Linked DNA regions of Methanospirillum hungatei JF-1. The main gene of each other region encodes a partner of the protein of the gene in region 2 in a complex. Links are inferred from orthologs where the notes say so. Each region holds a gene or a part of one and is shown on either strand. Other genes may lie near its edges.

What was found.
Region 1: the proteins of MHUN_RS07775 (region 2) and fen are in contact, whole or in part, in a crystal structure (PDB 1RXZ), measured with the Archaeoglobus fulgidus proteins. The link is inferred for Methanospirillum hungatei JF-1 from one-to-one orthologs. Residues at the interface, in WP_010877842.1 of Archaeoglobus fulgidus: Asn43, Val44, Ala45, Met46, Pro120, Arg121, Pro123, Leu125, Gln151, Met192, Ser194, Asn218, Tyr219, Pro220, Ile237, Leu238, Ala239, Pro240, Arg241, Ile242, Glu243, Ser244; in WP_010877775.1 of Archaeoglobus fulgidus: Lys326, Ser327, Thr328, Gln329, Ala330, Thr331, Leu332, Glu333, Arg334, Trp335, Phe336.

The regions. Positions count from the first base shown.
Region 1 is NC_007796.1:2,799,982-2,803,091, reverse strand. The notes cover bases 76-2,851. They hold fen (flap endonuclease-1), read right to left. Parts: upstream 2,077-2,851; coding sequence 1,075-2,076; downstream 76-1,074. Other genes in these bases: MHUN_RS13140 (presenilin family intramembrane aspartyl protease PSH), read left to right, coding at 2,443-2,851; MHUN_RS13145 (hypothetical protein), read right to left, coding at 2,084-2,398; MHUN_RS13155 (PKD domain-containing protein), read right to left, coding at 76-947. Also shown: more of MHUN_RS13155, read right to left, coding at 1-75; more of MHUN_RS13140, read left to right, coding at 2,852-3,110. UniProt on the Methanocaldococcus jannaschii protein: Structure-specific nuclease with 5'-flap endonuclease and 5'-3' exonuclease activities involved in DNA replication and repair.
Region 2 is NC_007796.1:1,709,036-1,712,245, reverse strand. The notes cover bases 290-3,165. They hold MHUN_RS07775 (DNA polymerase sliding clamp), read right to left. Parts: upstream 2,162-3,165; coding sequence 1,418-2,161; downstream 290-1,417. Other genes in these bases: moaA (GTP 3',8-cyclase MoaA), read left to right, coding at 2,863-3,165; MHUN_RS07770 (RlmE family RNA methyltransferase), read left to right, coding at 2,253-2,876; priL (DNA primase regulatory subunit PriL), read right to left, coding at 290-1,413. Outside these bases: MHUN_RS17490 (thiamine-phosphate synthase family protein), read right to left, coding at 1-75; more of priL, read right to left, coding at 259-289; more of moaA, read left to right, coding at 3,166-3,210.

The DNA.
Region 1 (3,110 bases), 1.1 Mb from region 2 along the record:
GCCTGTGCACTGGTCGCCGTGCTGTTGTCACCAAAATTAAACTCCCATGACTGAGTGGGATTGATGACACTGTATGCAACACATAAAGGAGCAATCCCTTCAACCGGGGTAGCGGTAAAATCAGGAGTTCCTGCTGGAACATATTTCAGGTACCGGTTTTTAGTGATGGTATACGGAGCACCATCAATCGTATAGGTCATGGAGACGGTGTAAAGACCCGGTTCAGGGTAACAATGGACCGGACTCTTTTCATATGATACACTCCCATCACCAAAATCCCATTGAAATGAGTCGGCCTCCCCATAGACGATGAACCTGGTGCAGATCGGGGCAGTGCCATTCTGTCGTTCGGCAAGAAAATCTACTTTGTTGCCCGGTGCAACCTCGATATAATTGAATTTTGAGATCTTGTTGCAGGAACCTGCAATACAATATGTCAGGGTGGGGCTGTAATTTCCAGGTTCCCTGAACTGGTGCCGTGGGCTAAGGTCAGTACTATCATCACTTCCATCTCCGAAATGCCAGATGATATTTGTAGGATTGCCGATTATTGAAAACTGAGTAGTAAGCGGGGCTGGTCCAGAGGAGGGTTCTGCGAAATAATCAACATACATATCAGGATCTCCGACTTTCACACAGTCAGGTTTTGAAACTTCCCCGGCGATTGTGCCATAGGAATATTTCAGTTTAACCCAGTAGGATCCCTTCTGTTTATAGCAATGGACCGGGTTCATAACATATGACGTTGTTCCATCACCAAAATCCCATACATATTCACCATTCGGGCCTGAAACAGTAAACTGAACGCAAAGAGGAGGATACCCTTCAAATGGAGAGGCGGTAAAATCCACGACCCACTCAGCTGACAGATTGCTGGTATTATTCGTGATATTCTCCTCCGGCTCATCAGCATGCGTTATGGATATTAGAACCCCAGAGATACACACACAGAATACGAAAACACATAATAGCCGGAAACCCACGCATTTCTGCATCTGACCAGAATACTCTGCCATAAGTAAAAATCAGGTACCTGTAGGCACTTCAAGTATAAAAATAAGTGACGAAAAGAGGTCAGAACCAGCTCTCAAGAGTTTTCTGCTTCTCCTTCTTTGATATCTTATCAAGAACCGGATCCACCCGGTCCTGGGAAAACCCATGTTCACCACAGAGAAATGCCCTGATTCCGTCACGATCAATCCGTCCGGGATCAAGAGTATATGAATCGGTGACAGGGGGATTCAGGAAAAAACTACGAACAGGTTCAGGATCAAAATCAGGAAGTTTCTCACGGATAATTGAATCAAATTCTCCGGATTTGATCTTCTTTAATCCGGTTTTAGCACCAATCCCCCTTATTCCGGGATTAAAGTCGGTGCCGGTCAGGATGGCAATCTCGATAAGCTGCTCTCTGGTTATATCAAGGGTACTGAGAACATCAGACAGGACAATTCGCTCAGGCTGGACGGTTATCTGTCTCCCATGAAGCCGACGCTTGCCTGAAATGGTAAGATTTCTGACCAGGACCGGAGTACCAAAGAGGAGGGTGTCATAGTCCTGAGAGACAACATAGTCAGCATCCCCCTTCAGGACCATATATGCCCCCTGAGCTTCTCCTTCTGATGGTGCATCAACAACAGGCAGACCCATCAGCTGGATCAGCTGACGTGCCGAAGACAGAATATAGGCATCGATGGCCGTACTGGACATGGCATACCTGAAGGCCCCGGCGAGATCACCCTCTTTTTTTGCCTGGTCCCATTTTTCTTTCGACTCTTCGCGGACATCCCTTCGTTCCTGGATGGTCCTGCCTTTCATCTCCGGTGATTTTCCATCAAAGATGAAGACCGGACGGATGCCCTGAGTCAGAAAGTTGGCAGTTCTGAAGAAGATGCCGGAAAGATGTGAGGTGATTCTTCCCGAATCATCCATAAGGGGGGTACCATCCGGCTGTCTGATGATAGAGAGGAACTGATACAGCGCATTAAATGCATCGATTGCCGCGACTCCTTTCAGTTCATCGGTTTCAGCCGGCCGTTTCAGGTCAGTAAGAATATCTCTGAGTGCTACACCCATGGTTAGCCTACCGGTACACCCTTCTGGTCAGTTCTGTATGGACATCCATCATCTTTCGCATAGACTCCTCATATCTTCGTTTCATATCCGATGCCTGATCATCGACTGCCCGATGGATAATTCTGCCCTGATATTTTACTCCTGCTGCAAGGTTTTCAACTCTGACAAGAGTATACCACATAAGAAAGATAATGGGAAGTGTCATCAGGAGAAGTCCGATAATCGCTTCAAAAGGGAACCTGTATGCAAATCCGATCAGGATACACCCGCATGAAACCAGAAGGAGCGGGATAATACCAGCCAGAAGGATCCGATCATCCATATATTCAGATAGGTAGTTCTCCCATGATGTAAGTACTGGTTATCATGAGATCGAAGGAACAAATCCGGGAGTTTTTTGCCATCCTTGCAATGCCGGTAATGCTCCTTGCTGTGGAAATCGGATCCGTTCTCCTTGCAATGCCCATGAACGCCTCCGGATATGCGGTCTTTGAAGACCCACAGTCACTTTCAAATCCGGTATGGTTTATCGTGATGCTCCTGGTATTCACGGCATTTCTTCTTATCCTCATACAATACAGATTCAAACGAGTGCTGGGCTGGATAATCCGGGCATCCCTGTTTATCGCATATATCTATGTATTCTCAGGACTTCTTGGACTCATCATGTCAGCGGAGTCTGGACTGGTTATAGGAACAGCCTGTGCCGGAGCGGCAACGTTCCTGTTATGGAAATACCCCGAATGGTATGTTGTAGACATTCTGGGTGTCCTTCTTGCAGCAGGAATTGCATCGATGTTTGGTATATCACTCGAACCGGTACCGGTCATTCTGCTCCTTATCCTCCTCTCGGTATATGATGCAATATCAGTATACAAAACAAAACATATGCTCACCCTCGCAAACGGTGTTATTGAAGGCAGAATGCCCATCATGGTTGTGGTACCAAAGAAGGAGGGATACTCATTCATTCGTGACGGAATCGGGGGCAGTATTGATCCGGGTATATCCAATAACAATAGTCCGAAACATGA
Region 2 (3,210 bases):
AGCGACCTCATGAGATATTCGCTCGGCAGCTTCCTGGAGTTCTCTGCTGATTTTTTCTTTCAATGCTTCATTCATTGGATCCCTGGGTTTCGTGTATCGGATGCCCGGCCCCCCAAACCCTTAACCGGGGAGATGACGCAAAGTACTGAAGTTATGAAACGATGGATGCTTGATGCCATAGTTGGAGTTGGAAGTCTCATAGTTTTTCTTGTACTCATCCTTCTACTCCCGGCAGTCCTTCCTGGTGAAATAGGATATCTAGGTGCCCTGCTCCTCTTTGTGATCACTATCAGCGCGGGAGGGTATGCTATCAGAGGCGTCAGTGCCTGATTGCCCCTCTGGTTTTTCGCTCTTCCTTTTTTCCGCCTGTTTGGGCGCATTTTCACCGGATGGCTTTCCTTTCCGGTTCAGGTCACGTTTCTTCTGTTTGTAATAGGTGAGCGGGTGGGTGACTTTCTTGCACAGATTGTCCGGATGCACACAAATCCCGTGCGTCTTCATGGTCGAACAGAGGGGGGAGACATACTCGGTACTTGTCCCTCCCCGTCCGGTGATATGCTCAACCTGGTAGAGCGTCTTTCGGAGATCAAAGTTCGGAACCGACCCGTAGAGTTCGATAATCCTGGTATTTTCCATGCCGATATTATGAAGGAATGCGGAGATTGCAAACCGTGCCATATGGGTCAGATGTCCCTGTCCGGCTATGGCCCCCAGTATCGCCTGCATACAGGGGGGAAATGCCGACTCCTCGACCTGGCCGAACTCTTCAAGTGCCCTCTTCTGCCATTCCGCTTTAATCCTTTCAACCGCCGGCCTGAGCAGTTCGCAGACAGATGACGGGACTTTGAGTGGCAGGTTCCTGGCCATAATGTATCTGAGGCGCTCTCTTACAATCTCATCATACTCGTCAGGAGCCACCTGCACATTCCCTTTGACAACTACCCGGTTGATAAGTCTCCACTTCTCTTGAGGCATCCGTGAGGCAACCGGTATATAGTCTACTACAGAGATCTCATTCCCGGTCTCGGGAAGGCCGATGGATCTTCTGATGAACCGTTTCACCTCCGGGTCTTCATCCTGGAGAAAGGCAAAGACAGTCCATGCCTGGTATCGTACCAGCCGGTCGATGAAAATCCGATCCTGGGCGCAGGAGACCATGATCCTGCTGACCGGGTATGCCGCGATGATGATGGTGACTCCTTCCGGATCTTTCGGAATGTCGGGGAGAGGAGGGATTTCCCTGCCTGTGAAGGAAAGCGCATGCTCAAGTGTTGTGATTGCCTCCCTGATTGCAAGCCTCCCGCCTGCAGATTCAAGGAAGGTATCAAGTGAATTACTGATGGTCCCGATGTATGACTGGGATTCTTTCAAAAAAGGATATTTTGCCAGATCTTTTCGATCAAGGGTGACCATGCATTTAGTCAGCCTCAATCCGGGGTGCCAGCAGGTACTCAACCTGGCCGTTTCCACCCGCAATCTCAAATGAGAACTTGACCGGATGATCAACGCCCAGATCAATGGTTACCTTCTCGGCATGGCTCATCACTTTTCCCATATCCTTCAGGTAATCAATGGAGAAGAGCGATTTTGCTGGCTCCCAGTTGGAGGCGATTACCTCTCCGGCTGAAAACGCTCTCCTGATATTATCAGAATCACCCTCGGCATACAGGACAAATTCCTTCTTCTCCGGCTCGATGGCAAACCAGATCTTGTCTGATACGATGGATGCTGATTTTATTACATTATAGAGTTCAGATCCGGATATGGTCACCTGACCTGGAAGCTGAATACCTGGTGCATTCGGGTCCTTTTTGATGGTATTTGAGTCAAGGAGCGTAATTGAATAATGGTATCCTTCAAAGGTGACTTCTATCTTATTTGCTCCTTCCTGATGTTCCAGGCGTATATCACTTGCCTTTCCCATCATGGAGTAGGTATTTTTCAGCTTTGCGATATCTAAACCGATCTCTCCGGTTGTTGCCTCGAACTGGCTGAATGCCTCCTTTTTTAAGGTAAGGATGATCATCGCCACATTGGCTGTATCAACCGCCCGTGCCCATACTTCTGTCTCAGAAAAATGAAGCCTGCATTCTGTTACCAGAGCAGAGAGGGCATCAACGGTATCCTTGAATATATCTGCACTGATCGTTGCTTTCAGCATCTGCGCTCCCTATGCATTCAGGTTGTGATTTGACACAGATATATGTGCCGGGTTCGCATATTATTGAGGAAAGTCCAGGTCGATAATTTTTATGGGTTCACAATGGGGCAAAGATAAAGCGTATCTGAAAGCAAAACAATCAGGGTATCGTTCGCGTGCGGCGATGAAGCTGAAGGAGATCATTCAGAAAAACCCGGTTATTCGTCCGGATGATAATATCCTTGACCTTGGTGCAGCTCCCGGGAGCTGGCTGCAGGTTTTGCGTGAAATGACAAATGGTGTTATTGTCGGTGTTGATCTCAATCCCATTCTGCCCATCGAAGGGGTCAGAACCATCATCGGTGATTTCTCTGATCCGGTAGTAATTGCACAGATTCGGGAACTTATGCCTGAAGTGAATGGGATTGTGTGTGATGCATCACCAAAGCTCTCCGGCCAGCGGTCATTTGATCAGGCAAGAGCTATCGAGCTGAATGAGATGGCGCTCGGTGTCGCACGGCAGCTCCTCAAGCAGGGCGGGAACATGATTATGAAGTCATTCCAGGGAGAGGATTTTAGCTGGCTGTATAACCGGGTAAAACAGGAATTTTACTCGGTACGGACATATAAGGCGCATACCACCCGCAAAGGAAGTACTGAAATGTATATCATTGCGAAGAATTTCATCGGCACTCATCAGGGGTTAGAGGAGTCAGTTTCAGATGGATCTGCATGATTCCTATGGTCGGCCCATCTCTAATCTGCGTATTTCGGTAAACTCAGGATGCAATCTGCGGTGTGTATACTGTCACCGGGAAGGGGAGACGAAACCTGAAACCCCGCTGTCTCTTGAGGATATCAGAGCAATCCTGGACGTTGCGGGAAACATCGGTATCAGGACCGTCAAATTTACCGGAGGGGAGCCTCTGCTTCGTGAGGACATTGTGGAGATTATCCGTTCTGTTCCGCCAGGGATTGAGTCCTCGATGACGACCAATGGAACTCTTCTTGGATCTCTTGCCCATGATCTCAGGGATGCCGGACTTGCCCGGGTGAATATCAGTCTGGAC